Regions from separate parts of the Microbacterium sp. LWH12-1.2 genome, predicted to be linked through region 3. Evidence: predicted binding sites of a transcription regulator. Region 3 holds the regulator's gene; each other region holds the start of a gene.

Evidence for each region. The regulator LexA, encoded in region 3, represses DNA repair genes until DNA is damaged. The targets are predictions, from matches to a motif close to TCGAACANNTGTTCGA.
Region 1: recA (recombinase RecA) is a predicted target of LexA. The motif match lies at 7,992-8,007, and genes of this name have one in related genera.
Region 2: MRBLWH12_RS11990 (HNH endonuclease signature motif containing protein) is a predicted target of LexA. The motif match lies at 6,761-6,776, and genes of this name have one in related genera.

The regions. Positions count from the first base shown of each region.
Region 1 is NZ_JBEGIJ010000001.1:787,739-797,971, reverse strand. It holds gene hflX (GTPase HflX) at 1-30, opposite strand, end outside; gene MRBLWH12_RS03690 (class I SAM-dependent methyltransferase) at 98-742, shown strand; gene MRBLWH12_RS03685 (HAD family hydrolase) at 754-1,419, opposite strand; gene dapF (diaminopimelate epimerase) at 1,419-2,291, opposite strand; gene MRBLWH12_RS03675 (GNAT family acetyltransferase) at 2,314-2,760, opposite strand; gene MRBLWH12_RS03670 (dihydrofolate reductase family protein) at 2,825-3,355, opposite strand; gene miaA (tRNA (adenosine(37)-N6)-dimethylallyltransferase MiaA) at 3,394-4,356, opposite strand; gene miaB (tRNA (N6-isopentenyl adenosine(37)-C2)-methylthiotransferase MiaB) at 4,349-5,896, opposite strand; gene MRBLWH12_RS03655 (regulatory protein RecX) at 5,979-6,740, opposite strand; gene recA (recombinase RecA) at 6,743-7,795, opposite strand; gene MRBLWH12_RS03645 (DUF3046 domain-containing protein) at 8,065-8,289, opposite strand; gene MRBLWH12_RS03640 (helix-turn-helix domain-containing protein) at 8,308-8,616, opposite strand; gene MRBLWH12_RS03635 (CinA family protein) at 8,785-9,273, opposite strand; gene pgsA (CDP-diacylglycerol--glycerol-3-phosphate 3-phosphatidyltransferase) at 9,270-9,863, opposite strand; gene MRBLWH12_RS03625 (DNA translocase FtsK) at 9,863-10,233, opposite strand, start outside.
Region 2 is NZ_JBEGIJ010000001.1:2,521,535-2,531,767, reverse strand. It holds gene MRBLWH12_RS12025 (carbohydrate ABC transporter permease) at 1-364, opposite strand, end outside; gene MRBLWH12_RS12020 (sugar ABC transporter substrate-binding protein) at 370-1,623, opposite strand; gene MRBLWH12_RS12015 (Gfo/Idh/MocA family protein) at 1,682-2,902, opposite strand; gene MRBLWH12_RS12010 (LacI family DNA-binding transcriptional regulator) at 3,084-4,094, shown strand; gene MRBLWH12_RS12005 (DedA family protein) at 4,264-4,920, shown strand; gene MRBLWH12_RS12000 (sensor histidine kinase) at 5,217-6,065, shown strand; gene MRBLWH12_RS11995 (response regulator transcription factor) at 6,056-6,700, shown strand; gene MRBLWH12_RS11990 (HNH endonuclease signature motif containing protein) at 6,903-8,168, shown strand; gene MRBLWH12_RS11985 (family 43 glycosylhydrolase) at 8,261-10,233, opposite strand, start outside.
Region 3 is NZ_JBEGIJ010000001.1:1,544,416-1,554,648, reverse strand. It holds gene ftsX (permease-like cell division protein FtsX) at 1-143, shown strand, start outside; gene smpB (SsrA-binding protein SmpB) at 208-684, shown strand; gene MRBLWH12_RS07500 (S9 family peptidase) at 734-2,605, opposite strand; gene MRBLWH12_RS07495 (methylenetetrahydrofolate reductase) at 2,802-3,746, shown strand; gene metE (5-methyltetrahydropteroyltriglutamate--homocysteine S-methyltransferase) at 3,768-6,080, shown strand; gene lexA (transcriptional repressor LexA) at 6,162-6,848, opposite strand; gene MRBLWH12_RS07480 (LysM peptidoglycan-binding domain-containing protein) at 7,133-7,495, shown strand; gene MRBLWH12_RS07475 (histidinol-phosphate transaminase) at 7,579-8,664, shown strand; gene hisB (imidazoleglycerol-phosphate dehydratase HisB) at 8,661-9,266, shown strand; gene hisH (imidazole glycerol phosphate synthase subunit HisH) at 9,263-9,901, shown strand; gene MRBLWH12_RS07460 (MinD/ParA family ATP-binding protein) at 9,939-10,233, opposite strand, start outside.

The DNA of each region.
Region 1 (10,233 bases), 760 kb from region 3:
TCCGGTGGAGGGTGTCGAGGTCTGCGTCATCAGTTCCTAATCTCTAGCTTTGATTCGAGCCTTAACCTTAGCCCTCGGTGTCCGGTACGCTCACCGTATGGGGTCCGATCACTACTTCACTGCGGCCCCGGCAAGCCCCGCGAACCTGCGTGCAATCCGTGTGACGCTCGCAGGCCGAGAGCTGGATGTCACCACCGCAGGTGGCGTTTTCAGCCCGGATCGACTGGATGCCGGCACCGCAGTGCTCTTCGCCAACATGCCTCCGGTCCCGCCGGGAGGCGATCTCCTCGACCTCGGCAGCGGGTGGGGGCCCATCAGCTTGTCGATGGCTCTCGCCGCCCCGCACGCGACCGTGTGGGCGGTCGACGTGAACGAGCGGGCTCTCGATCTCGTGCGTCGCAACGCCAAGGCGCTGGGACTCACCAACATCAACGCCGCGCTGCCCGACGATGTTCCCGAGGGCGTGACTTTCCGCACGATCCGCTCGAACCCGCCGATCCGCGTGGGCAAGGATGAACTGCACGGACTCCTCGAGCGATGGATCCCGCGACTCGATGAGAGAAGCGATGCCTGGCTCGTCGTGCAGCGCAACCTCGGCGCAGACTCGCTGCAGCGGTGGATCGGCGCGACCTTCCAGCCCGGCTACAGCGTGTTCCGCACCGCGACGGGCAAGGGCTATCGCGTCCTGAAGGTGCGCAAGCACGGCACGCCCCCGACCGAGCCGATCCTGCTCACGGAGTAGCAGAACAGGGCTTATCCGCCCACGGTCATCCCGAGGAGCGCAGGCAACTCCGCCATGTCTTCGAAAACCGTCGTGCCCTCACCGGCCAACCATTCGGCCGGCGTCAGACCACCCGCGTATCCGAAGGCGTGCATGCCTGCCGCTCCCGCGGCCTCGACGCCGAACCGACTGTCCTCGATGACGACGCAACGCGACGGCGGCACACCCATGCACGAGGCCGCGCGCAGGAACAGGTCCGGAGCAGGCTTGCCGTTCTCCACCTCCGCGGCACTGAAAATCCTGCCATCGAAACGGGGCAGCAGACCGGTCAGCCCGAGAGTCCTTCGGATCTTCTCGTGCGCACCGCTCGACGCGACGCACGTCGGTGCGCTGATCGCGTCGAGAGCGGTGACAACGCCAGGCACCGCCTTAAGATCGCGCACGAAAGCGTCGCTGTAACGGTGCTGATAGGGAGCTTCCCAATCATCCGGCAGAGCACGCCCGAGATAGGCCTCGATCTCGCTGCGGAAGTGGGCGGCCGAGCGTCCGACGAACCGGTGCACGATCTCCTCGATCGTCAACTCCCAGCCGAGATCCGACAACACCTCTCGGTCGATCTCGACCGACAGACGCTCGCTGTCGACCAAAACCCCGTCGCAGTCGAAGATGACCAGTTCGAGGTGCTCCGGAAGCGACATCAGATCAGGTCGATCTCTCCTCGGAACACGAGCTGGGCGGGTCCGGAGAGCGCGACATGCTCTCCGTCCTCGGCTGCAAACATCCGCACACCCAGGGTCCCGCCTGGGACCTCCACACGCCAGCTGTCCGGCGCCTGCTCCCCCGCCCAGTACCTGACGGCCAGGGCGGTGGCCGCGACCCCGGTACCGCAGCTCTGAGTCTCACCGACACCGCGCTCGAAGACGCGCATCCGCACGTGCCCGATGCCGTCGCGTACCAGCGGTTCGCCTGGCACCACGAACTCGACATTCGCTCCCGCAGGCGGCGCGGGCTCCAGCACGGGCGCGCGGTGCAGTTCGAGGGTGGCGAGCTCCTGATCAGAAGCGATCGCGACGACGACATGCGGGTTGCCGACGTCGATCCCGAGTCCCGGTCGGGTGACCGCAAGGCCCTCCACGTTCACGAGCGGATCGTCACCGGAGAGTCGCCAGCGACCGAGATCCACCTGATAACCGGTTTCGCCGCGGGTGACGTCACGCACACCTGCACGGGTGCCGATCGGCAGCGTCGAACCGGGCTCGATCGAGGCGAGGCCCGATCGCACCAGGTAGTGCGCGAACACGCGGATGCCGTTGCCGCACATCTCCGCAATGGATCCGTCCGCGTTGCGATAGTCCATGAACCATTCGGCATCCGGCTCCTCGGCGAGAGCGGCAGCGCCGACGTCGATCGCCGAAGAACGGACCACCCGAAGAACGCCGTCGGCACCGATCCCGAAATTCCGATCGCAGAGCACCGCCACTTGCTCGGCGGTGAGGTCGAGCTCCCCGTCGGGGTCGGCGATGATCACGAAATCGTTGCCCGTGCCGTGTCCTTTGGTGAATGCGACCATGCGCCCAGTCTAGAGTTCGCGTCTATGCGTCAGCGATCAGCCGCTTGCCGGTGTTGGACACGGTGAACCGCTCGTACCCGAGCCGATCGTAGAACCCCAGCACCTCGTCGTTGCCGCCCCGGACCATCAACTGCACCTTCGGGCAGCCCATGGCAAGAAGAAGCCGTTCCGCCTCCGCGACGAGACTTCGTGCGATCCCCTGCCCGCGATGAGCGTCCGCGGTGGCGAGGTAGTACAGCCAGCCGCGATGACCGTCATAACCCGCCATCACCGTTCCGATGATGCGCTCGGCATCCGCGCTCTCCAGCGCCGCAATGCCGGCGACGAGAAAGAGCTCGGGCTGCACAGACATCTTGCGCTCGATGTCGAGGCGAGGATCATTCCACGGGCGGGTGAGGCCCGCTTCTTCCCACAGCGAGACCACGCCCTCTGTGTCCTGCGGTTGGAATGCGCGAATCCGCCAGTTCATCGTGGACCTTCCCGCCGGGCCTCGGATCCGGCGCATCCGAGTCTAGAGGCGCTTCGCGCACCCTTCAGTCGCGGACGACCCGGTATCTCCCGCACATGAAGTTGCGGTTGCGTGCCACTTCCAGAAGCTCGAGGTCGAGTGTTCGAGGAAGCAACGGCGCACCTGATCCCAGCGTCACCGGGGCGTACTGCACCCAGATCTCATCGATCAATCCCGCATCGGAGAACTGGCCGACCAGCTCTCCCCCACCGACGACCCAGAGATCTCGTTCACCGGCCGCAGCAGACATCTCGGCGTGCACGGCACGGACGTCGCCACGCACGAACCGGACGTCGGCGCCGTCGGGAACAGGCAACTCACGATGCGTGAACACCCAGGTCGGCTGCGCGTACCCCCAGGGCTCGCCTTCGGTGTGGCGAAGCACCCACTCGTAGGTGGACGCCCCCATCGCCAAGGCTCCGATGCTCTTCTCGAACTCGGTGTAGGCCATCGGTCCGTTCTGGTCGATGTCCTGCTTCAGCAGCCAGTCGAGGGAGTGCTCAGCGGTCGCGATGAATCCGTCGAGGCTGGACGCGGTGTAGTAGGAGGTGGTCATGGCTCCAGCGTCGCACCGGCGTCGGACATCCGCCAGGATCAGCGTGCGAGCAGCCCTGCCGGATCGACAGGATGCTCATGCCACTCGAGGTCGGGATACCGCTTGAACCAGGACACCTGGCGCCGCGCGTAGCGGCGAGTGAGCGACTGTGTCTGCGCGATCGCCTCGGATTCGCTCATCGTCCCGTTGAGCTGTCCGAGGGCCTGCGCGTATCCGATGGCGCGACTGGCGGTCACGCCGTGCTCGAGGCCCTGCTCGCGGAGGGTGACGACCTCATCGACGAGGCCCGTCGCCCACATACGGTCGACCCGTGCATCGAGTCGCTCGACGAGTTCTGCCCGATCGACACGGAGGCCGATCAACCGGGTGCGCGGATGCCACACCACCGGTTTGTCCGGAAGGGCAGCGCCATGCGTCTCGGCCCCCTGTTCGATGACTTCCAGTGCGCGGATGATCCGTCGCCCGTTCTTCGGGTCGATCCGAGCGGCCGTCTCCGGATCGAGGACGCGAAGCTGCTCCAGCAGCACTGCTGTCCCGGCTTCCTCGAGCTCATTCTCCAATCGCGCCCGGACCACCGCGTCACGCGGGGGGAAACGGAAGTCGAAGATCACACTGGACACGTACAGCCCGGAGCCGCCCACCAGGATCGCGTCGCCGCCTCGAGCGTGGATGTCGGCGATCGCCGCCCGCGCGAGCGGCTGATACCAGGCGACGGCAGCCTCCTCGGTGACCTCGCGCACGTCGAAGAGATGATGCGGGATGCCTCGGCGCTCCTGCGGTGCCAGCTTCGCCGTGCCGATGTCCATGCCGCGATACAGCTGCATGGCATCGGCGTTCACGACCTCGGCCGGATTGCCGTTCGCTCTGAGTGACTCGGCGAGATCGAGAGCAAGGTCGCTCTTGCCTGTTCCCGTCGCGCCGACGATCGCCCAGAGACGCGGCCCGTCGGCGGGCGAACCGGTCCCTTCGACGGAGCTGGTCACCGAGGTGGAATCAGACACCGATGCGGAGCGTGGGCAGTCCGAGCACGACCGCGCGGGGTGCTCCGTCGCCGGACGGGGCGGGAACCGCGCAGGATTCGGACTGCGAGCGATCCCACGCGTCGCCGCCGCGCGTGCGGCGGATCTGCAGGGGCTGTCCGGTCGGGTCGTCAGCAAGCAGGTGGAACGGAGCGGCGTGGGTGATCGTCACGGTGACGACATCACCGGGACGAGGGAGGTCGGAGCCCGGAGTCACCTCGAAGTGCACGAGGCGGTTGTCCTCGGCCCGACCGGTGAGACGGTGCGTCTCCGCGTCCTTCTTGCCCTCGCCCGTCGACACCAGCACTCGGACCTCGCGACCGACCTGCTTCTGGTTCTCCTCGAGTGAGATGCGCTCCTGCAGGGCGATGAGCCGGTTGTACCGTTCCTGGACGATCTCCTTCGGCACCTGATCTTCCATCGTCGCCGCGGGGGTGCCCTCACGAATGGAGTACTGGAAGGTGAATGCCCCGGAGAACCGCGACTGTTCGACGACGCGCATGGTGTCTTCGAAGTCCTCGTCCGTCTCGCCGGGGAAGCCCACGATGATGTCGGTGGTGATCGACGCCAGCGGGATGCGCTCGCGCACGCGGTCGAGGATGCCGAGGAACCGCTCGCTGCGGTACGAGCGGCGCATCGCCTTCAGGATGCGGTCGCTGCCCGATTGCAACGGCATGTGCAGTTGCGGCATCACGGCCTCGGTCTCGGCCATTGCGTCGATCACGTCGTCGGTGAAGGCCGCGGGATGCGGGCTCGTGAACCGGATGCGCTCCAGGCCGTCGATCTCGCCGGCGGCACGCAGGAGCTTTCCGAATGCGTGGCGGTCACCGAACTCGACGCCGTACGAGTTGACGTTCTGTCCGAGGAGGGTGACCTCGATCGCTCCGTCGTCGACGAGGAGGCGGATCTCGTTCAGGATGTCGCCAGGGCGGCGGTCCTTCTCCTTGCCACGCAGGCTCGGCACGATGCAGAACGTGCAGGTGTTGTTGCAGCCGACCGAGATCGACACCCAACCACTGTGCGCTGAGTCCCGCTTGGTCGGCAGCGTCGACGGGAAGACGTCGAGCGACTCCAGGATCTCGAGCTCGGCTTCACCGTTGTGGCGCGCGCGTTCGAGCAGGCCGGGAAGAGAACCCATGTTGTGGGTGCCGAAGACGACGTCGACCCATGGCGCCTTGTCGAGCACGGCCTGCTTGTCCATCTGAGCCAGACAGCCGCCCACAGCGATCTGCATGCCATCTTTGCGACGCTTGACCGACGCGAGGTGCCCGAGAGTGCCGTAGAGCTTGCCCGCAGCGTTGTCGCGCACCGCGCAGGTGTTGATGATGACGACATCGGCCTCGGCGCCGTCGACAGCGCGCACGTACCCAGCGCTCTCCAGGGATCCGGAGAGCCGCTCCGAGTCGTGCACGTTCATCTGGCACCCGAAGGTGCGCACTTCGTAGGATCGCTGTCGGCCGTCGACGTCAATGGCCGCCGACGAAGCGCTGATGATCGTCGGTTCGCTGCGCGGGATAGTCATGGTCATCCCATTGTACGAGCGCTCCGACGTAGAAGCCCTGCGAACGATGCCGCTCCGTGCGCGCCGACTGAATGAAAGGTGTTCAGTCCGAATCCACGAACCGCACACCGGAGGAGGGCTGCCCGAACGACGCCTCGGTCAGCGCGGTGCGTGCGGCCTTCATCGCGACCGAGCCGTTGTACCCCCGCCGGGACAGCTGCCCGACGAGCCGGCGAAGGGCGGTGTCATGATCGAGGCGCGACAATGACCGTGCCTTCGTACGGGCGAAGTCCAACGCGCGTTCGTCGTCATCGTCTGGAACCTCGTCGAGCGCCGCTGCGATGACGTCGCGCGGGATTCCCCGTTGCGCGAGTGCTCGAGACAGCGCCACCCGCCCCAATCCTTTCCGTTCGACACCGGAGATGACGAGGTGTCCGGCGAGGATCGCATCATCCAGGTACCCGCGCCGGCAGAAGTCGTCGATCACGTCGTCGATCTGCGAAGACTCGAGCGAATATCCCTTCAGCACAATTCGGGACTCGGAGACCGAGAGCGATCTGGTGCGCAGTTTTCGAACCAGCGCCTCCTCGGCGACCTTGCGGGTCTCCTCAGGATCAGGGGTCTGACTCTCCGCACCCTCGGCGTCGGATGTTCCCTCTTCCGAATCCGCGTGTGGGTGCAATGCCCGCAGACGCGGAGCCGTGTGCCGCTCTGCGGTGCCGCGAGCGGGATGCCGATCGCTCGGTGTGCCCTCGTCTCGCCCTCCGGAAGACGCCTCCGACGCTTTCTTCGCGCCGAAGAGCGGAATGACGGGGGCGAGACGATCCACGTTTCCGCCCGCTTCGCCCCCGTTCTCACCGATCATGATCAGGCCGGTCGACGCTCTGCGAGCTCGTCTGCCGCAGCAGCAGCCGCCGGCGCCGCCGCGCCGATACCGAGCTTCTGCTTGATCTGAGTCTCGATCGCCAGAGCGATGTCAGGGTTCTTGAGGAGGAACGTACGCGCATTCTCCTTGCCCTGACCGAGCTGGTCGCCGTCGTATGTGTACCAGGAGCCCGACTTCTTCACGATGCCGTGCTCGACGCCGAAGTCGATCAGGCTTCCCTCACGGGAGATGCCGATGCCGTACAGGATGTCGAACTCGGCCTGCTTGAACGGCGGAGCCATCTTGTTCTTCACGACCTTGACCCTGGTGCGGTTTCCGACAGCGTCGGTGCCGTCCTTCAGAGTCTCGATACGACGGATGTCGAGCCGCACCGATGCGTAGAACTTCAGCGCCTTGCCACCGGCGGTCGTCTCCGGCGATCCGAAGAAGACGCCGATCTTCTCACGCAGCTGGTTGATGAAGATCATGGTGGTGTTGGTCTGGTTCAGGCCACCGGTGAGCTTGCGCAGCGCCTGCGACATGAGGCGAGCCTGCAGACCCACGTGCGAGTCGCCCATCTCGCCCTCGATCTCGGCACGGGGCACAAGCGCCGCCACGGAGTCGATGACGATGAGGTCGATGGCTCCGGAACGCACGAGCATGTCGGCGATCTCGAGCGCCTGCTCTCCGGTGTCGGGCTGCGAGACGAGAAGGGCATCGATGTCGACGCCGAGCTTCGCCGCGTAGTCGGGGTCGAGCGCGTGCTCGGCGTCGATGAAGGCGGCGATGCCGCCTGCGCGCTGCGCGTTGGCGATCGCGTGCAGCGTGAGCGTCGTCTTACCCGACGACTCAGGGCCGTAGATCTCGACGATGCGGCCACGCGGCAGGCCGCCCACTCCGAGGGCGACGTCGAGGGCGATGGAGCCGGTGGGGATGACGGCGACGGGTGCGCGGTCATCGCTGCCCAGCCGCATGACCGAGCCCTTTCCGAACTGCCGGTCGATCTGAGCGAGGGCTGTTTCCAGGGACTTCTCGCGGTCGGCGGGTGATGGCATGATGTGCTTCCTTCTGCTCGCGTGGTGCCGCCTGTAGGCTGTCGCGGCCGACCCGGCTGGGACGAACTCTCCGACAAGGCGTATGGCTCTGAGCCATGTCTTCACCGTAGGAGGGGCCTCCGACATCGTGTCGGCGAACCCGCGAACTGTGGAGAGACAAGTCTCGAAACCATCTGTGCAGAAGACTACGCCCGCTTCGAACAGATATTCGACGACACGCCGCAATCGGAACGTCGTCGCCCGCACGCATGGATCAGTACGAGATCGAGTCAGCGCTTGCGCGGCTCCAGACGGCCGGCGCCGTAGCGGCGCTCCGGCGGCACATCCATCTCCTCGCAAAGAGCGAGCCAGATGTCACGCGGTGGCAGCCCCAGATCGAGCGCTTCCAGGGCCGTCCGGCCACCGAGAGCGGTGAGCACCAGATCGTTCAGCAACGACGAAGCGCGCCCCGAGAACTCGCCTTCGACGGCGCGAAGAAACTCACTGCGACGCATCGAGGTTCCGGCGTCGACTCAGTGGAGGGAGAGCTGCGGCTCGATCGATGCAACGAGGTCGTCCGGGACGACGTCCGGGAAGACCTGGATTCCCTCAAGGACCGAGATGCGATCGCCTACTTCGCGCATGATCGTCGAGATCGGCACATCGAGTGCATCGGCGACGGACGCGAGGATCTCGCTGGACGCCTCTTTCTGCCCGCGCTCGACCTCACTGAGGTAACCGAGTGCTACCGAGGCTTTGCCCGCTACCTGACGAAGGGTACGGCCCTTCTGCAGGCGGAAGTCCCTGAGCACATCGCCGATTTCCTGTCGAACAAGAATCATCAGAACCCCCTCTCCATCGCCATCCCCGGAATCCTCCGAGGGATCGCCAGTCTAACCCGACCTGACTCCATTAAATCTACTGTTTCTCGCTGTGGTTTCGTTGTGAAGGACCTTGACAAGGGACGTGGTGTGAGCCGCACACCATCGACAACAGCGATGCGATGACTGCTATTCCCGGAGCGCGGCCAACGCGGACGAGAGCGCGGCGTCGACCGACTGCTGGCGAACGGCCGCCCGGTCCCCCTCGAAGACGAACATTCGAGAGATCTTGATCCCGGGAGCGACGACGCCGATGTGCACCGTACCCACCGGTTGACCGTCCGGCGAATCCGGTCCGGCGATACCGGTGGTCGCGATGCCGACGTCCGCCGGAAACCCTGCGACCGAGAGCGCACGACGCACGCCGTCAGCCATCTGCAGCGCCACTTCGGGATGCACCGGTCCATGCTCCTCGAGCAGCTCGGCGTCGACCCCGAGCAGCGTGTGCTTGACCGGAGTGGCGTAGGCCACGATGCCACCGCGGAAGACATCGGAAGCGCCGGGCACGGACACGATCTCCGCCGCGATCGCGCCACCCGTCAGGGACTCGGCGACGCCGAGACTCAGCGCGCGCGCCCGCAGCAGTTCGAGAAGCGCAGCGGCGTTCGCCGTCGTCATGAGGCCGGCTGGTCCTGGCGACCGCCGCGAACCTGCGCGACGATGTAGTCGATACCGCTGGCCACCGTCAGGACCAGCACGGCGGCCATCAGCACGGCGGTGATGAGAACCCAGGCGTCGAGGCCGATCAGCACGTGCAGCGGGAGCAGCGCCCACGACAGCGCGACGCCCTGCACCGCGGTCTTGAGCTTGCCCATCCACGCTGCGGCGACGATGTGCTGTTTCGCCACCATGAAGCGATGGATCGTGATGCCCCACTCCCGGACGAGGATGATCGCGACGAACCACCAGCCGAACGCACCGAGCTCGCCGAGCACCGCGAGGCCGATGAATCCGGCACCGGTGAGCAGCTTGTCGGCGATCGGGTCCCACAGCTTGCCGAAGTCGCTGACGATGTCGTACTTGCGCGCCAGGTACCCGTCGACCCAGTCGGTCGAGATCGCAACGATGAAGAGGACCGCCGCTGTCCACCGAAGGGCGAGGCCGGGGAGGCCGTACGTGCCGCCGAGGAGGAGGAGGACGAAGAAGACGACCGCAAGGGGGATGCGGGCGATCGTGATCGCGTTCGGCAGCTGCCGGGGAATCGCCATCAGTCGCGACCCGTCAGGCCCCAGGCGTCTTCGTCGCCGTCGCCCTCGGATTCGACGACCGGCAGGCCTGCGAATTGCGCTTCGACAGGATCGACTTCGCGGAAGCCTGAGGCGGGAGCCGGAACCGCAGGTGCAGGAGCAGGAGCAGACGGCGCGTCGTCGCCGCGGAGCTTGGCCATGACATCCGCCAGCTGCTCGGCTGTCACCAACACATCACGGGCCTTCGACCCTTCGGACGGGCCGACGATCTCTCGGGATTCAAGCAGATCCATCAGGCGTCCGGCCTTGGCGAAGCCGACCCGGAGCTTGCGCTGCAGCATCGAGGTCGAGCCGAACTGCGTCGAGACGATGAGTTCTGCGGCGGCGAGCA
Region 2 (10,233 bases), 980 kb from region 3:
TCGCCCGCAGGAACGAGCTCAGCGGGAAACGCCTCTTGAAGAACACGGCGAGGGCGAGTCCGATGAGGAACTGCCCGGCGATCGAACCGATCGTGAACAGTGCCGTGTTCAGCAGGGCCGGCGTGAACAGCTGCGAACCGAACACGGTCGCGTAGTTCGCGAACCCGACCCAGGGCGCCTCGCCGGTGAAGAAGGTCTTCGTCGTGTACTCCTGCAAGCTCATCGTGATGTTCTTGACCACGGGGTAGCCGAAGAACAGGACGATGTAGAGCGCGGCGGGCAGGACGAAGCCGAGTTTCACGAGCTCCTCGCGCCGGAAGCGGCGGGAGTGCGTCCGGCCGCTTCCGGCGATGCTGCTGCTCACCAGGATCAGCCCGCCGCTGCCTGCTCGAACGCCTCGGCAGGCGTCGCCTGCCCGGTGAGGGCGAGCTGGATGGCGGTGTAGATCTCGGTGGCGGCTTCCGGCCAGTCCTCGCCGAGCTCGCCGGTGCGTGAACGGGCGTTCGCGACCTGCTCGGTGAAGGCTGCCATCTCGGGCACATTCGCCACATACTGCTCCGCCAGGGCGGTCTTCGTCGGGACGGTGAAGCGGGCCTCGGCGAGTGCGAGCTGGTTCTCGTCGCTCGAGATGCACTCGACGAACTCGGCTGCCTTCGCCTGCTTGGCGTCATCGCCTGTCACCGGGACGGTCCACACCTCGCCGCCGAGGGGTGCGACCGGTGTCTGGCCGGCCTGGTTGACCGGCACCTGGACGCTGCCGTAGTTCAGATCGGCGTCTGCGCTGAGTGCCGGAATCTGCCAGGGGCCGTTGATCATCATCGCGGCTTTGCCGGCCATGAACTGGTCGTTGACGTCGGCCTGCGACCAGTTGATGACGCTCTTCGAGGCGGAGCCGGACTCGACGAGATCGACTTGCAACTGGAGGGCTTCGGCGACGGCGGATGACGTGAGATCCGTCTCGTCGCCGCCGTTGGTCCACATGAACGGGAGGAACTGCCAGCTGCCCTCATAGGTGGCGATCGAGCTGAACGCCAGGCCGTACGTGTCGCCCTCGGTGAGCGCGGCCGCTGCGGTCTTGAGCTCGGCCCAGGTGGTCGGCGGGGTGATGCCCTTGGCGGCGAGGAGATCCTCGTTGTAGAACAGGCCGATGGTGTTCACGGTCGGGGCGAGTCCGTAGACCTCGCCCTCGTAGCTGGCGGCGTCGAGGATGCCCTGCGCGAACCCCGATGTGTCGACGTCGTAGTCGCTGAGCGGAGACAGGCCGCCCGTCGCAGCGATCTCCTGGACATCGGGGTTGTCGAGCATGAGCACGTCCGGCAACGTCTTGGACGAGGACTGCTGCAGCACCTTCTGGATGAGGTCCTTGCCGGGGACGGTCTCGCGCTTGATCGTGACGCCGATCTCGTCGGCACAGCGATCGAGCGCGTCGCCGACCAGAGTCTTGTCGGGTTCGTTGTTGTAATAATCGAGGATGGTGAGGGTGTCCGGGTCGCCGCCGGATGCCGCGCCGCCGCCGCCACAGGCGGTCAGGGCGAGCGGGGTGATCGCGAGGATCGCGAGCGAACCCATGACGTGCGGCCTGCGGATGGGTCGCCGGCGGTTCGATGTGCGGGTGGATCTCATATCGTGGCTCCTTTGCCTGGTGAGGGTGCGTGCGGCGTCGGTGGTGCGGGTCGTTCTGTCAGTGGGGGATCTCGGTCCACGCGGCGTCGGCCGCTGCGCTCGCCGCGACGGCGGTGAGGATGCGCTGCACGATGAGACCGTCGGCGAATCCGGGTGCCGGCGCGCGGCCGGCGGCGAGGTCGCGGGCGAAGTCGGCGACCTCGTGCACGAAGGTGTGCTCGTAGCCGAGGCCGTGGCCGGCGGGCCACCACGCTGCTGCGTAGGGATGCCCCGGCTCGGTCACGAGGATGCGGCGGAACCCCGCCTCCTCTGCCGGGAGCGTGTGGTCGTGGAACTGGAGCTCGTTCATCCGCTCGAAATCGAAGGAGATCGAACCGAGTGATCCGTCGACCTCAAGGCGCATGGCGTTCTTGCGTCCCGAGGCGAAGCGGGTCGCCTCGAAGGTTGCGAGTGCGCCGCCGTCGGTGCGGCCGATGAAGACGACCGCGTCATCGACGGTGACACGTCCCATCGCCCGGTCGTCGCCCGACCCGCTGTCTGCGGAGGCGCTCAGACCGCTGGAGGCGGTCGGAAGCGGGCGCTCCGTCACGAAGGTGGACGACAGGGCGCTCACGCCGGTGAGCTCGTGCCCGGTCACGAAGCGGGCGAGATCGATGATGTGCGCGCCGATGTCGCCCAGCGCCCCGGAGCCCGCCTGCTCGGCATCGAGTCGCCACACGAGGGGGAACTCGGGGTCGACGATCCAGTCCTGCAGGTACTGTGCACGGATGTGGCGGATGGTGCCGAGCCGCCCATCCTCGATCAAGCGCTTGGCGTAGGCGAGCGCGGGAGTGCGGCGGTAGCTGAAGCCGACCATCGCCTGCACGCCTTTCACTGCGGCGCGCTCGGCTGCGGCCGCCATCCGTTCGGCCTCCTCGACGGAGTTGGCCAGCGGCTTCTCGCAGAGCACGTGGATGCCGGCGTCGAGGGCGGCGATCGCGATCTCCGCGTGCAGATGCCCGGGGGTGCAGATGTCGATCACGTCGATGTCGCCGCGCGTCAGCAGTGCCCGCCAGTCGGTCTCCACGTCGGCGATGCCGAACTTGTCGGCGAAGGCGCGGGCTGCGTCGGCGTCGCGGCCGCTGACGGCCACGAGCTCGACGCCGCCAGCGAGGTCGAAGAAGCGGGGAGCCGTGGTCCAGGCCTGCGCGTGGATGGTACCCATGAAGCTGTAGCCGATGATCGCGACGCGGAGTGCGCGACCGGGACGAGGGTCGGTGTCGGGCCCGGTGGGCGTCATCGCGGCTCCTTCGCCGGTCGAGTTCGTGTACCCGTCACCGAAAAGTTAACCGGTTTACTGGGCGCTTCGGAGACCAGCTTGCCTCGGGGCTCAGCCAAAGTCAAGAGGAAATTTAACCGGTTTACTGCATCGGGATCCGTGAGAGACTGACCGAGGATCGACAGTGGGGAAATGAGGATTCATGGCAACGATGCGTGATGTCGCGCGGCTCGCCGGTGTCTCCGTCGCCACTGTCTCGTTCGTCGTGAATGACTCCAAGCCGGTCGCTCCGGGCACCAGGCTTCGCGTCGAGGCGGCGATGGCCGAACTCGATTTCCGTCGCAACGCCGTGGCGCGTGCGCTGGCCAGCCGCCGCACGCGCATCATCGCGCTGCTGTTCCCCGTCCTGCAGCACCGTCTCTCGGACACCGCCGCCCGGTTCTTCACCGGAGCCGCCGAGGCTGCGTCCGAACTCGGCTACACGGTCGTGCTCTGGCCGGTGGCGAACGACTCCGACTCCCTGCGCGAGCTCACATCGGACGGGCTCGTCGACGGGGTCATCCTCATGGAGGTGCAGCTCGACGACCACCGGATCGACCAGCTGCTCGCGGCGAAGACCCCGCTGACCCTCATCGGTCGCAACCGCGATCCGTCCGGCCTCGACTACGTGGACGTCGACTTCGAGGGCATGGTCGAGCAGTCGATCGACCGCCTGCAATCGCTCGGGCACCGGGACTTCGTCCTGCTCGAGGAGTCCGAGAGTCCGGGTCTCGAAGGGTATGGCCCGGCCGTCCGCGTGGACGAGACCTTCCACGCCATCTGCGCGGCGCGCGGGTTGCGCGGGCGGACGCTCCGGTGCACGGCGACTCCGGCCGCCGGGCGCGCATTCGCATCGACACTGATCGCTGAGGCGCCCGAGGCGACGGCGATGCTCGTCCTCAACGAACACGCCGCAGTCGGTCTGGTGAGCGGGCTCGGCCGGCTGGGCGTATCCGTCCCTCGCGATCTGTCGGTCGTCCTCATCGGGTCGACGATCGAGATCTCCGCCATGGCGGATCCCGAACTGGCTGTCGTGGTCTCGCCGGCCGCAGAGCTCGGTCGGCTGGGTGTCGAGACGCTCGTCGGTCGGCTCGACGGCACGCTGGGCGCCCTGCGCCAGGAACTCCTGATGGGGGAGTTCCACGAGGGCGAGTCGCTCGCGCCCGCCCCCTGAACGATCGTTTCTGGCGGTCTCGATCATGCCCCGGGGTGAGGGACCGCCGTCGGCGGCGCTGCGGGTGAAGGGGTGGGGATATCCACACCGCGAATGCTGCTGCGAGCCTCCCCGCACTGGGTGGTTTGCTCTACTGACGTGGCGGAAGCGGGTTTCTAGCGTTGCTTTCATGGACCTAGCCGCTGCGACTGACTCTGCATCTGACCTCACCGGGATCGCCGGGTGGGCGGTCGACCTCATGGAAACGCTCGGTGGGCCCGGTGCTGGCTTGGCGATCGCGCTCGAGAACCTTTTCCCTCCCCTTCCGAGCGAGGTGATTCTGCCGTTGGCGGGATTCACTGCGAGTCGGGGCAGCTTCACCCTCGTAGAAGTTCTTGTGTGGACGACCTTGGGATCGGTCATGGGTGCGCTCGCTCTCTACGGGCTCGGGGCGTGGCTCGGCCGCGACCGCCTGCGGCGGATCATCGCCCGAGTCCCGCTGATGACGTTGTCCGATGTCGATAAGGCTGAGGCGTGGTTCGATCGGCATGGGTACAAGGCGGTGTTCTTCGGTCGGATGATTCCGATCTTCCGGAGTCTGATCTCGATTCCGGCGGGCATCGAGCGGATGAATGTCGTTCGCTTCACTCTTCTGACCACAGCGGGAAGCCTGATCTGGAACGCGATCTTCGTGCTCTCGGGTTTCTACCTTGGCGAGAACTGGTCGGCCGTCGAGCCGTATGCCGATGTTCTCCAGAAGGGTGTCATCGTTGCGGTAGTCGCTGCGGTTGTTCTCTTCGTCGTACTCCGGGTGCGCCGTGTTCGGCGTGAAAAGATGACCGGATGAGTCGAGAACAGCACGAGCCACTGGCGGTGCTGAGGCGTGGCAGGTTCAAGCGGATCCCGTCGAGGCTGGCGGGTGTCGCGCTCGGGGTTGTGCTGGTCCCCGTCGACGTGCTCGCGGTCATCGGCGGGTTGGTCTCCCGGGTCGCGGCGAGACCAGTCGTCCGACTCGAACAGGCGCGGATCACTGCACTGATCGGTGGGCGTCTTCGGAACGAACCGCGAGGGTGGCGTGCGGTCGGATACCTTGCGGTCCGCTCGCTGCTGGGGATCCTGGGAGGGGCGGTCCTGGCACTCATCGTGGCGGGGGTCATCGTCGCCGTCAGTCTCACAGCGGGAGCAGTAACAGGAGACGCAGTACCTCTTTTCGATGCGCCTGCTGGACAGGTCACCTATCGCACCCTGGCAATCTTCGTGCTGCCTGGTTTGATCCTTCTCTTCCTCGCGGTTCAGGGCGTCATCGCTGTCGCGCAGCTGGAACCGAAGCTCTGGAATGCGTTCACTCGCCCGGGGAACGATGAACTCGAGAACCGCGTATCCCAGCTCACAGTGACGCTTGCGGATGTCGTCGATGCGATCGATGACGAACGACGTCGGATCGAACGCGACATTCACGACGGCGTGCAGCAGCGCGTCGTGGCACTGTCGATCCTGCTCGGTCGGGCCGAACGCCAGGGGGACCCCGAAGAACAAACCGCCCTCTATCGGCGCGCGCTTGCGGAGACGCGGCACATCCTCGACGATCTCCGAGACGTGTCCTGGCGCGTGTACCCGGCAATGCTCGCCCGCGACGGGCTGGGCCCTGCGCTGGAAGCGCTCCGGGAGCGAACGCACCTGCCCATTCACCTTGACTGTGACCTGACAGAGAGATCCCCCAAGGCCGTCGAATCGGCCGCATATTTCGTAGCCAGCGAGGCCGTGACGAACGTGGTCAAACATGCCGCAGCGCACAGCATCGACATCACCGTGCGCCAGCAGGGAGGGTGGCTGACCATGACGGTACGCGATGATGGGGTGGGCGGTGCGGACCCAGCCGGGCATGGAATCGCCGGCATCGCCTCGCGCGTCACCGCACTCTCCGGCACTTTCGACCTCGACAGTCCCGCCGGCGGCCCAACGACTATCCGGGTGGACATACCGTGCTCATAACCATTGCCGAAGACTCCGCTCTGCTTCGCGAGGGTATCGCCCAGCTCCTCGTCGCTGAGGGCCACGAGATCGTCGACGCGGTCGGTTCCGCCGGCGAACTGATCGATGCCGTGTCGGAGCGGCAACCGCAGCTGGTGATCGTTGATGTGCGGATGCCACCCGACTTCATCGACGAGGGCATTCGCGCAGCACTGACGATCCGATCTGCCTGGCCACAGGTCGCCGTGATGGTCCTCTCGCAGTATGTCGAGCGCCGGCACGCCACCGAGCTGCTCACCGGAGCCGGCGGGGTTGGCTACTTGCTCAAGGATCGGGTCTCCGACATTGCCGCCTTCCTCGACGCGATCGAACGTGTCGGTGGGGGCGGAACCGCATTCGACCAAGAGGTCATCCGCCAGCTGCTCCTTGCCGGCCCCGTAGACTCGCCCATCTCACGCCTCACCGACCGGGAGCGCGAAGTCCTGACGCTCATGGCTCAGGGGCACAGCAACGACTCCATGCGCCAGGAGCTCTTCGTCACCCAAAGCGCCGTCGAGAAGCACATCAACTCGATCTTCACCAAGCTCGACCTTCCGCATGGCACGACGTACAACCGGCGTGTTCTCGCGATCCTTGAGTTCCTTCGCGACTCCTGAACCCGCACAAGGTCCCGCACACCGATAACGATCGTTTTCGGTGCTCCGATGGCCGAGTCGTCAAACAGGTGCTCATCTGACCACTGGCCCGAGACGGAGCGAACGCATCCCGCGCGGGTCGCAACCCAGTTGTGATTTCTCGGGGCTGTTATGCGCCCGGATCTGGGGTTCGAATGTCGGTGGCCCCTGGTGTACTGGGGCTATGAGGGCGCTGATGGATGCGACGGTGGAGCAGGTGGCGACGCTGGGCGCGCTCACCGATTCGATCGCGGAGATCGAGCGCACGATCAGTAGTCTGCAGGCCGCCAGGGACGGGATGCTCGCGCTCGGCTCCCGTGTTGCTCTTGACGTCGCCCAGCAGGCCGGGCACCCCGATTACGGCGATATGGCGTTGCGGACGGTGGCGGCGGAACTCGCTGCCGCGCTACGGGTCAGCGATCGGACGGTGCAACGACGGATGGCCGAAGCGTCGTTTCTGGTGGAGCAGTTCCCGTCGGTGTGGCAGGCGCAGGGTGCCGGGCGGATCAGTGCCGGGCACGCCCGGGTCATCATCGATGCCGGCGAGCACCTCGTCGATCCCACCGACAGGGACGCCTACTCGGAGCAGATGATCGAGTTTGCAGAGCATGAATCCCCGAATCGGGTGGGTCGGATGGCCCGACGGGTCGCAGAACGGTTCCAGGTGCGTCCGATCCAGGACCGGCACCAGGATGCCCGCGACAAGCGGGGCGTGTGGGCGAGAGACGATGCCGATGGGATCGCGGAGTTCGGTCTGCGCGGGCCCGCCGCGCTCGTGCACGGAGCGTTCGACCGGGTCACCTCAATGGCGAAGGCGGTGCAGGGGCAGGCGGATGCCGGAGACGAGCGCACGCTCGACCAGATCCACTGCGACCTTGCCCTCGACCTCCTCCTCACCGCGACCCCCGCCGGACACGAAACCCCTGAGGCTCTCCTGGCCGGAATCACCGCACACGTGTCAGTGACCGTGCCGGTGACGACGCTGATCGGCGTCGGCACGACTCCGGCGGAGTTGAACGGTCGCACCCCGATCGACCCCGCCACCGCCCGGTGGCTGGCCGGCGCGGCTTCCGGGTGGGACCGGATCCTCACGCACCCGATCACCGGCGGATTGCTCGCGGTCGACCGGTACCGGCCATCTGCCCACCTCAAGCGACTGCTGCGTGCCCGGGATCAACGCTGCCGGTTCCCCACCTGCGGACTCCCCGCCACGGAGTGCGATCTCGATCACAATCAGGATGCAGCCTTGGGCGGGGCGACCAGCGAGGAGAACCTCGGAGATCTCTGCCGCCGACATCACGTCCTCAAACACAACTCCCCATGGCACGTCGAACAACTCGAAGGCGGCGTCTTCGCGTGGACCAGCCCCACCGGGCAGGTCTACCTCGATCGGCCACCACCGCCGAACACCGTCACCTTCACTGAAGACGACACCCCACCGCCCTTCTGAGTTCGCGGGTGGAGAGAGGTCGGGCCCGTCGATCGCGACCAGCCATGCGCGTAGGGCCGGCCAGGTTCTCCCCGGCCGGCCCGACGCCGGACTCAGCAGCCCTTCGCCGCGTATGCAGCAGACACGGTGGCGGCGCCGGACGGTCCCGTCGCGGTGACCTGCACCGACCCCGCCGGCAGCGAGGCCACCCTGGTGTTGAACGACGCACTGCGCGATTCGCCGGTCGCGAGAGCGAACGACTTCGTGCCGTAGGTGCTCGTCGCGGTGATGTCGAGCACGACTGCATCCGTGTTGCGCATCGTCGTGACGACGACCGCCTTGCCTGCCACGCACCGCGTCGCGGCTGTGGCCTCCACCGTGACGACCGGAGCCACCGGATCCGGCGCGATCGACGACACCCGGAACCGCTGGCAGTCGTTGTTCAGCACGCTGTACTGATGCACGCGCGTGCCGTCGGCGACGGCGCAGAACGAGAGATCCAGCGCCTTGCCGCTCGTGCCGTTGCGGAACTCGACGACACCGTCGCCCGACACCAGCACTCGCCACGTGCTGCCAGCGATGCCGCAGGCGCCCTGGGTGATGGCGACCGAGTCGCCAGTCGCCCCGCCGCTCACGGCGAGGCACTTCTCCGGTGCCGAGCCGAGGTGCATCTCGGATTCGCCGTTCGCCGCGGCCGTGAACGTCACGCTCTGGCAGGCAGTACCGGTGTACTCGCGCTGCTGCAGGATCGGACCGTCTGCACTCGAGCAGTTCGGCACTTCGAGCGCCTTGCCCGAGACGATCGAGGTGACCGCGACAGCACCGGCCGGGCGCAGCGCCCAGTCCTGGGCGGCCGAGGCATCCGCCGCCGACTGCACGATCGCCCCGTCGCCCGCCTCGAAAGCCTTGCCACTCGTGCGGTTCGTCAGCATCGACCAGCCGCCCGTCGTCGGGGTCACCGTCCACTGCTGGCACCCCGAGGTGCGGAACGGCGTCTGCTGCACGGCCGCGCCCTCGGCAGTGGTGCAATCGGCAGGGCCGACGGACAGGCCGCTCACCGCGCCGACGAGGCGCAGATATCCGTCACCGGTCGAGTCGAGCACGAAGCGCGACCGCGACGAGGAGCAGTCGCCGAGCACGAGGGAAGCTCCGGCGGCGTCAGAGGTCGCGCTGGCGCACTGACCGGTGCTGCGGCTGACGAGGTTCCAGCGCGCCCCTTCGACCTGCACCGTGATCGGCGCGTTCTCGCCGCTCGGCACCGTCACCGCGGTGGTAGTGGCCTGAGGGATGCCGAAGTCGGGCTCGCCGGCTGCATCCCAGGTCACCTCCTGCGCTCGCGCCGAGCGCTCGCGGCTGCATCCACCATCCGGTCGGGCGTTGGCGTGGTACAGATTCCACGTCTCGGTGCCGTCCGGCGAGGTGAAGAAGTCGTTGTGACCGGTGCCGTAGGCGCCGTTGGCCTTCGAGAACACCGGTCCGTCGCTCTTCTGCCACGATGACGACAGCACCGGATCGCCCCCGAGGTACTCGAGCGTGCCGAGCTGGTAGTCCTCGGTGCCGCAGAAGCTCGCCGAGTACGTGACCCAGGTTCGCCCGTCCTTCTGCAACGCGATCGGTCCCTCGTTCACGGGCTGGCCGATCGTCTCCCAGGCCTCGACCGGCTGGGACAGGATGTTCAGCGGCCCGGTCGCGGTCCAGGGGTCCGACATCCGGGCGATGTAGTTGCTCTGCAACCCGTCCGGCGCGAACGCCGACCAGAGCACGAAGAGCTCGCCGTTCAGCTCCATGTAGGAGCCGTCGATGTTCCAGTCGTCGGTCGGGATCGGCCGGCCCTTGTAGGTGTACGGACCCATCGGGTCATCGGCTGCACTCTCGATGACCTGCAGGTGCTGGGTGCCGTAGTTGCCCGCGACGCCCATCGTGTACATCAAATACCAGCGCGTGCCGTTCGGCCCCTCGATCCGCGCGAGTTCCGGAGCCCACATGTTCCCGTTGCGCCCGGCGTTGGTGTCGGAGTAGACCGTGACTGGCTTGGTAGTGCCGAGCGCGGCGAGCGTCGGCGCCTTGCGCATCACCACCCTGTTGT
Region 3 (10,233 bases):
ACCTGCGCGGCCGCGTGCCGTTCATCACCACCTGGGTGACGATGCAGGACGCAGTGCTCGTCGTCCCCGTGCTCATCGGCATCGGTATCGTGCTCGCCGCGCTGTCCGCAGGGTTCGCGATCCGTCGCTGGCTGCGCACCTGAGGTCGCTGTCGTTGTAGACTGAAAGGCTGTCGTGCGCCCGCACGGCACAGATCAGGAGAGCATCATGCCCAGGGAACGCGGGGAGAAGGTCGTCGCGACCAATCGTCGCGCACGTCACGACTACAACATCGAGAAGTCGTACGAGGCGGGGATGGTGCTCACGGGCACCGAAGTGAAGTCGCTGCGCCAGGGGCGCGCCAATCTGAGCGACGGATACGCGTTCATCAAGGGCAACGAGGTGTTCCTCGACTCCGTGCACATCCCGGAGTACTCGCAGGGGCACTGGACGAACCACTCGGCGAAGCGCATCCGCAAGCTGCTCCTGCACCGCGAGGAGATCGCGAAGCTCTCGCACGCCGTGTCCGCGGGCGGGTACACGCTGGTTCCGCTGAAGCTGTACTTCGCCGACGGGCGCGCGAAGGTCGAGATCGCACTGGCCAAGGGCAAGCGCGAGTACGACAAGCGCCAGACCCTGCGCGAACGCCAGGACACCCGCGAGGCCGAGCGCGCCATGCGCACCCGCAATCGCGTCGGGGACTAGCGGCGTCGACGCGGGATCGACGCGTTTCGTCTCGTCACGGGCTCCTCGCTCAACGACCGGTCGTGGGCTCGAACCCGAACACGCGTCCGAGGAATGTCAGCTCCCGCTCCAGGGAGTCGACGATCGTCTCCGCCCTGCGGAAGCCATGCCCCTCGCCCTGATAGAGCACGTACTCGTGCGCGATCCCACGCGCGGCCAGCGCGTCGCGGATCGCCTCGGACTGCGACGGCGGCACGACGAGGTCGTCCGCGCCCTGCAGCAGGAGCACCGGGACATCGATCCGGTCGGCGTGCGTGAGCGGTGAGCGGTCGATGTAGACCTGCTCGAGTTCCGGCAGCGGCCCGACGAGCCCGTTGAGGTAGTGCTTCTCGAAGTCGTGCGTGTCTTCGGCGATCATGCGCAGGTCGCCGACGCCGTAGCGGCTGATACCCGCGGCGAAGACCCCGCCCCGCACCAGTGCGCACAGCACGGTCCAGCCCCCGGCAGAACCGCCGCGGATGGCGATGCGCTGCGGATCGGCAGCGCCGGATGCCGCGAGCCCGCGCGCCGCGGCGAGCACGTCGTCGACATCGGCGATGCCCCAGGCGCCGTCCAGCCGCTCGCGGTAGGCGCGACCATAGCCGGTGGAGCCGCCGTAATTCACGTCGAGCACACCGATCCCTCGGCTCGTGTAGAACGCGATGGCGGCGGATGCCGCGCCCGACGCGTGCGCGGTCGGACCACCGTGCACCAGCACGACGTACGGCGGGAGCTCGCCGGCGTCGGCGGATGCATCCGGGTGCGCCGGCGCGTAGTCGAAGGCGTGCACCGGGCCGCTCGGCCCGTCGAACGAGACCGCGCGAGCCGGCGGCATCCATCGGTCATCAAGGGCGCGTCCGCCGCGGACGGCGACGACCTCGCCGGAGTCGATGTCGACGGACCACAGACCGGCCTCGGTCCCCGAACCCCCGCCGGAGAGGAGCACGCGTGAGCCGGAGACGTCGTCGACGCTGACGTGCGCATCGGCGGGCACGTCGAGTCGGCGTGCATCGCCGTCGAGGTCGATCAGGACGACTTCATCACGCCCGTTCGTCCGCACCGCGACGATCCGGCCGTCGGGCAGGGGCTTGTACCAGCGATTGCCGAGCACCCAGAGGCCGTAGCCGGTGTCGGCGTCCGCCGGCGCGATCGGCTCGGGAGCCGCGGAGAGAGCGGCGCCGTCGAGCGTCAGTCGCTGCAACCCCCACCGTCCGGTCGGATCGTCCGCGAAGAGCAGTTGCGAATCGCTGACCCACTCCGGTTGCAGTGCGGCGTTGGTCGGCACGTCGACGCGCGTGCCGGCGTCGAGCGCGGCGATCACGAGTGACGCGTGCTCCCACGGCATCCGATCGGTGCTCCACTCGACCCAGGCGAGCCGTGAACCATCGGGAGAGAGCGCGGGGTGCGCGAAGAAGCCGGGACCGCTCGCGACCACTCGCACCGTGTCGTCGTCTGCGGCCGCCGAGCCATCGAGCGGGATCTCGACGATCGCGCGGGTGTGGGGCTCTGACCGCAGGTCCTCCTGCACGGCCAGCAGTCGCCCGCGCTGCAGGCTCAGTCCGCCGTACCGTGCACCGGCCGCGGTCAAGGGCTCGGGCTCGGCGCCCGGTGCGAGCCGGCGTATCCGCTGATCGCCCGCATCGACGAAGTACAGGGTGCCATCGGCATCCGCCGTCCAGGCGCCGCCGCCGTACTCGTGCACGCGGGAACGCGCGTTCCACGGGGCGGGCAGCACCTCTCGGCCGGTCGAGCTGCGGACGGTGACGCGGCCGCCCTCGGCGGGCACCGACTCTCCCCACCAGATCTCGTCGCCCACGAAGAGGGCGCCGTCGATGCGCGGGGCGGATGCCGCGACATCCGCTGCCGAGAAGGGGGAGGGCCAGGAGCCGTACGGAGTCGCCATGCATCGAGCTTAGGTCGGCAGTGTGACGTCGTGTGTCGTGGTCGCGTGCGCGGAACGGGTCGGCTGTTCTACCTTGCTGGAAACGCCCGATTCACCTCGAGCGTGGTGCGACAGCCGAGCCCGGCACCCGCCCGTGAACGACAGGCCTGCCCTGTCGCGCGCGGCTGCTATGTCCGTCTGCCACTCAGGAGAGAAGATGCCCGAGGAATTCACCCCCGGCGCCACTCGTGTGCCGTTCTCCTTCGAGCTCTACCCGCCGCGCTCGGAGTCGAGCGAAGAGGCCCTGCACGAGACGGTGCGGCAGCTCGCCGCCGCCGGACCTGAGTTCCTCTCGGTCACGTACGGCGCCGGCGGATCGACCGGCGGACGATCCCTTGATGTCCTCCGCTACATCCGCGCCCACACCGACGTCGAACCGCTCGCGCACCTCACCTGCGTCGGGAACACCTACGCGGGGGCAGCGCGCCTGATCCGGGAGTTCCTGGATGCCGGCATCCTCAGCTTCCTCGCGCTGCGCGGCGACCCGCCGCAGGGGCAGACGGAGGCGTTCCTCGGGGACCTGGAGAGCGCGGCGCAGCTGGTGCAGCTCATCGACCGGGTGCAGGCGGAACGAGCGCCCTACGAGGAAGCGCCGGTTCCCGGCTTCCCTGGCGCGGCCAGGGTCGACCCGCGGCGAAAGGTCAACATCGCCGTCGCCGCATTCCCGAAGGGGCATCCGCGTGCGACGCATCGCACGCAGGACGTCGAGGCGCTACTGGCCAAGCAGGCGGCTGGGGCGACCTTCGCGATCACGCAGCTCTTCTTCCATGCCGACGACTACCTGGCCTTCGTCGAACGCGCTCGTGCCGCCGGGGTCACGATCCCGATCCTCCCCGGCATCATGCCGATCACTTCGCACGTCCGTCTCGCCCGTGTGCTGGAACTCACCGGGGAAGACCTGCCCAGCGAGCTCGCCATCGCGCTCGAGGTCGAGCCGACCCCCGAGGGCCGCCGCGAGATCGGGATCGAGTGGGCCGCTCGTCTCGCCCGCGAGGTCGTCGCCGGCGGCGCGCCCGGTGTGCACCTCTATGCCTTCAACCAGCACGACACCGTCCTCACCGTCCTCGCAGAAGCCGGCATCCTCCCGGCCCTGCGCCACTAGACCCCGCCGAAAGGAAAGACCATGACTGCATTCCCCGAGGGAACCATCCTCGGCTACCCCCGTATCGGTCGCCGCCGCGAACTCAAGAAGGCCATCGAGTCGTTCTGGGCCGGCCGCATCGACGAGCAGGAGCTCGCGCGCACCTCCGCAGAGCTGCGGGCGACGACCCGCGAGCGGCTCGCTGCACTGGGCCTCGGCCGCACCGACTCCGCCATCCCCGAGTCGTTCTCGTACTACGACCAGGTGCTCGACGCCGCCGTCACGGTCGGCGCGATCCCGTCCCGTTTCGAGGGCCTGCGCGCTGCAGACGGCACGATCGGCCTGCCCGCGTACTTCACCATCGCCCGCGGCGAGGGGGAGCGCGCGCCGCTCGAGATGACGAAGTGGTTCGACTCGAACTACCACTACCTGGTGCCGGAGATCGGGCCGGAGACGGCCTTCTCGCTCTCCAGTGACCGCCTCGTGCGTGAGGTGGCCGAGGGCGTCGCCGCCGGCTTCGTGACCCGTCCCGTTGTCGTGGGCCCGGTGACGCTGCTTGCTCTCGCCAAGGCGTCGGATGACGCCCCCGAGGGCTTCGACCCGCTGTCCCGTCTCGACGACCTGCTCCCGGTCTATGTCGAGCTCCTGGCGCGGCTGAAGGATGCCGGCGCCGAATGGGTGCAGCTCGACGAGCCCGCGCTGGTCAGCGAGTCGCTTCCCGCGTCCGTCTCGCAGCTCTCGGACGCCGCAGCCCGTGCGCTCGCGGTGCTCGGCGGCGCGACCGAGCGTCCGTCTATCCTCGTCGCCGCACCCTATGCCGAGCTCGGCGAGGTGTTCCCCGTGCTCGCCGCTGCGCCCATCGAGGCGATCGCCGTCGACCTCGTCCGCGGCGGTGTGCCGACGGCAGCTGCCGGACTCGAGAGCAAGACCCTCGTCGGCGGCGTCATCGACGGCCACAACATCTGGCGCGGCGACCTCGCGGCGGCCTACGACAAGCTGGAGGCCCTCCGCGCGCTCGGCGCTGCTGCGGTCGCCGCATCCACCTCGACCTCGCTGCTGCACGTGCCGCACGATGTCGCGGACGAGACCAAGCTCGACGCTCGCCTGGTCTCCTGGCTCGCGTTCGCGGATCAGAAGGTCGAGCAGGTCGTCGTTCTCGCCCGTGGCCTCGGACAGGGTCGCGCTGCGATCGAGGATGAGCTCGCTGCGGCATCCGCTGCACTCGAAGACCGTCTGAGCGCACCCGGCGTCCGCGACGGCCTGGTCCGGCAGCGCGAGCTCAGCGACGCCGACTTCTCGCGGGTCTCGTACGAGGAGCGCGAGACGGCGCAGGAGGCGCTGGGGCTGCCTGCTCTGCCGCTCACCACGATCGGATCGTTCCCGCAGACCGGCGACATCCGCCGGGCACGGGCGCAGTACGGGCGCGGAGAGCTCCCGCAGGAGGACTACGAGGACTTCCTCCGGCGCGAGATCGACAGCGTCGTGTCGCTGCAGGAGGAGCTCGGTCTCGACGTGCTGGTGCACGGCGAGCCGGAGCGCAACGACATGGTGCAGTACTTCGCCGAGAACCTCGACGGCTTCGCGGTCACCGAGAACGGCTGGGTGCAGTCCTACGGGTCGCGTGCGACCCGCCCGTCGATCCTGTGGGGCGACGTGTCGCGTCCTGCCCCGATCACGGTCGACTGGTCCTCGTACGCGCAGTCTCTGACCGTGAAGCACATGAAGGGCATGCTCACCGGACCGGTCACGATCCTGGCGTGGTCGTTCGTGCGCGACGACCAGCCGCTGGGCGAGACCGCCAACCAGGTCGCGCTGGCGCTCCGCGAGGAGATCGCCGACCTCGAGACCGCCGGCATCGAGATCATCCAGGTCGACGAGCCGGCGCTGCGCGAGCTGCTGCCGCTGAAGCAGGCCGACCAGGCTGCATACCTGGACTGGTCCGTGGCATCCTTCCGCCTGTCCACGGGTGGTGCCGCCGCGGGAACGCAGATCCACACGCACCTCTGTTACTCGGAGTTCGGCGTTGTGATCGATGCGATCCGTGCCCTCGACGCCGATGTCACCTCGATCGAGGCGGCACGCAGCCGCATGGAGGTCGTCACCGACATCGCCGAGGTCGGCTTCGACCACGGCATCGGCCCTGGCGTCTACGACATCCACTCGCCGCGCGTTCCGAGCACATCGGAGATCGAAGCGCTGCTGCGCCGTGCCGTCGAGGAGATCCCGACGCGTCAGCTCTGGGTCAACCCGGACTGCGGCCTGAAGACCCGCGGCTACGCCGAGACGACCGAGTCGCTGCGCAACATCGTCGAGGCCACTCGTCGCGTGCGCGAGGACGTGAACGTCACGGCCTGACATCGCTGAAACGCAAGAACCGCTCTCCCCGAAGCCTGGGGAGAGCGGTTCTTGCGTTTCCAGCGAGTGGATGCCGGATGCTCAGACCGCGCGCAGCACCGCGACGACCTTGCCGAGCACGGTGGCCTCATCGCCGAGGATCGGCTCGAAGGAGGAGTTGCGGGGGAGCAGCCAGGTATGACCGTCGCGCTGGCGGAACGTCTTCACGGTCGCCTCACCGTCGAGCATCGCCGCGACGATCTCGCCGTTCTCCGCGCTGTTCTGCGAGCGGATGACGACCCAGTCGCCATCGCAGATCGCGGCGTCGATCATCGATTCGCCGGACACCTTGAGCATGAACAGATCGCCCTTGCCGACGAGTTGGCGGGGGAGCGGGAAGATCTCCTCGACCTGCTGATCGGCGGTGATCGGCACACCGGCCGCGATACGACCGACCAGAGGCACCATCGCCGCATCGCCCACCGGTGTCATCGCGTCAGCAGGATTCTCGCCGCTCTGACCGGGGAGGTCGATGAGCACCTCCATCGCGCGGGTCTTGCCCGGGTCGCGGCGCAGGTAACCGCTGAGCTCCAGTTGTCCGAGCTGATGAGTGACGCTGGAGAGCGACTTGAGGCCTACGGCATCGCCGATCTCGCGCATGCTCGGCGGGTAGCCATGGCTGGCGATCGACGTCTGGATGACCTCGAGGATCGCCATCTGCTTCGGGCTGAGGCTCTTCCGACGGCGCGTTCGCGGTGCCTCTGACTCGGGGGCTGAGTTCTCGCTCATGGTGCTCCTTCAGTAGGCGAACCCGACGCTGCTCTTCGAATGTCGGTGGCCCGTGGTGGGGTGTTCCTATCGAAACCGTATCCGAGAATCGGGCCGATGTGGAAGATCTGTTCGAGCGTGTCGCCCGATTCTCGAACTCTATTTCGAAGAACGCTTGACAGATGTTCGAACTCGAAGATATCTTCGGTACGTAGCTTCGCATTCACGGCTCCCGGCCGAGGCGAGAATGCGAACGCTACGCCAACTTCCCCCGTTCCGCGGGGCGAGAGCACAGGGAGTAAGAGATGAGCACCATCACCTTCAGCAATGCGGCAGTCATCCCGGCACGCCCGGCGACGCGGCTTCGGCTGACGGTTCGCGGTCGTCGTCTGCTCCTCGCAGTCGCTGCTCTCCCGCTCGCCGTCGGCATCGCCTTCGCAGCGATCAGCGGTGGGGGTGCGATCGCCTCGGGTGAGAGCGTCGCAACCGCCACCTTCGAGACGGTGACGGTGATGCCGGGCGACACCCTGTGGTCGATCGCCGGAGACGTCGCCCCCGACGCCGATCCCCGCGATGTCATCGGAGAGATCTCCCGACTCAATCTGCTGCAGGACGGCATGCTCCAGATCGGGCAAGAACTCGCGATTCCCGCCCAGTTCTCCCACTGACGTTCGGTGGGACCGGTGAGCCGACGGGAAACCTGGCGTCACCGGATGAGCACAGAGGCTCGCAGCGTTCTAGCATGGGAGGGGTGACCGCCTCTCTCGACGACCTGCCGCTGCGTGACGATCTTCGCGGGCTCACCCCGTACGGCGCACCGCAGGCACCGCTTCCGATCGCCCTCAACGTCAACGAGAACACGCACCCGGTGCCCGATGAGGTGGCCAGCGACATTCTCGACGACATCGCCGTCGCGCTGCGGGACGTGAACCGATACCCCGACCGCGAGTTCACCACCCTGCGCGAGGGATTCGCCGAGTATCTCGGCCACGGTCTGGACGCGGATCAGATCTGGGCCGGCAACGGCTCCAATGAGGTGCTGCAGCACATCCTCCAGGCCTTTGCGGGGCCGGGGCGCACGGCGTTCGGGTTCGCGCCCACCTACTCCATGTATCCGCTGATCGCTCAGGGGACGGGTGCGCGGTGGATCGCCGGGGTGCGGGAGCCGGACTACACGATCACGCCGGAGGAGGCGGTCGCGCAGGTCGAACAGGTCGACCCCGACGTCATCCTCCTCTGTTCGCCGAACAATCCCACCGGAACACCGCTCGGCCTCGACGTCATCGAAGCCGTGTACGAGGTCGCACGTGGCGTCGTCATCGTCGATGAGGCCTATCAGGAGTTCGCACCGAAGGAGGCGGCATCCGCGTTGTCCCTCCTCGAAGGACGCCCTCGTCTTGCCGTGTCCCGAACGATGAGCAAGGCGTTCGCCTTCGCCGGTGCGCGCGTCGGCTATCTCGCTGCTGACCCCGCCTTCATCGACGCGTTGCGACTGGTGCGGCTGCCCTATCACCTGAGTGCGCTCACGCAGGCGGCGGCCGTCGCCGCGCTGCGCAACTCCGCGATCATGCTGAGCATGGTCGACGAGATCGTCGAGCAGCGTGATCGCATCGCGGCGACGCTGGAGGCGCTGGGATACACGCCGCACGAGTCCTGGTCGAACTTCGTGTTGTTCGGCGGGGTCAGCGACCCCAAGCGCACCTGGCAGCAGCTCTACGACCGCGGTGTCCTCATTCGCGACGTCGGCATCCCCGGGCACCTGAGAGTCACCGCCGGAACCGAGGCCGAGAGCACCGCATTTCTGGATGCTCTCGCGTCGATAGAATCAGCATCATGAGCGCCCCCCGCACCGCCAGTCGCGTCCGCAGCACGTCGGAGTCCACCGTCGAACTGGAACTGAACCTCGACGGCACCGGTGCGAGCCGCATCGACACGTCCGTGCCGTTCTTCGACCACATGCTCACCGCGTTCGCGAAGCACTCGCTCACCGACCTCACCGTGCGCGCCTCCGGCGACACCCACATCGACGCGCACCACACCGTCGAGGACGTGTCCATCGTCCTCGGGCAGGCGATCGCCGAGGCGCTGGGCGACAAGTCCGGCATCTCACGGTACGGCGATGCGCTCGTTCCCCTCGACGAGGCGCTCGCGCAGGCCGTGGTCGACATCAGCGGCCGTCCGTATCTCGTGCACGACGGCGAGCCGGCCGGATTCGAGCACCACCTCATCGGCGGTCACTTCACCGGTTCGCTCGTGCGCCACTCCTTCGAAGCGATCACCTTCGGCGCCGGACTCACCGTGCACATCCGGGTGCTCGGCGGGCGCGACCCGCACCACATCGCCGAGGCGGAGTACAAGGCGTTCGCTCGCGCGTTCCGCCAGGCGAAGGCGCTCGACCCGCTCGTCGATGGCATCCCGTCCACCAAGGGTGCACTGTGACGCGCACGCCTCGCATCGCCGTCTTCGACTACGAGTCCGGCAACGTGCACTCTGCCGTGAAGGCGCTCATCGCCGCCGGCGCGGATGCTGTGCTCACCGGTGACCGCAAAGAGGCGCTCGAGGCCGATGGCCTCGTCGTTCCCGGCGTCGGTGCCTTCGCGGCCGTCCGAGACGCGCTCAAGGCGCGCGGCGGTGACGAGATCATCGATCGACGTCTCGCCGGGGGGCGTCCGGTGCTGGGCATCTGCGTCGGGATGCAGGTGCTGTTCGAGCACGGCGTCGAGCGCGGGCAGGATTCCGAGGGCCTCGGCGAGTGGCCTGGTGCGGTGACCGAGCTCAACGCGCCGGTACTGCCGCACATGGGCTGGAACACCGTCGAACCCGGTTCGGGAAGCGTGCTCTTCGAGGGCATCGAACAGGAGCGGTTCTATTTCGTGCACTCCTACGCCGCGCAGGCCTGGGAACTCGACGTCATCCCACCGTTCCCGCAGCCGGTCCTGACGTGGACCACCTACGGCGATCCGTTCCTCGCAGCCGTGGAGAACGGACCGCTGTCGGCGACCCAGTTCCACCCCGAGAAGTCCGGCGAGGCCGGAATCCGGCTGCTGCGCAACTGGGTGCAGTCGCTGACCTGATCGCAGTCCGGCCGGGCGACGAACGGTTCCGTTGCTGTCAGAGTCCGCGGGCGACGGCTGCCGCGGCCGACAGCCAGGCCCGCTTCGTCACCGGATCCAGCGAACCCAGCTTGAGCGCGCCGTCGACGATCCCGCGGTCGAACGGGATGGTCACGACTTCGCGCGCAAGAGACCCGTACCCGTCGACGATCTGATCGACGTCTGCCTGCGATGCCTTGGGATCGGCCTGCGTCACTACGACCACCGACTGTCGGGCCAGCTGCGCTGACCGCGCATCGCGCTCCTCGAGCGCCTCCAGCAGGAGTGCTCCGGCCTCGGCGTGGTCGTCTCGG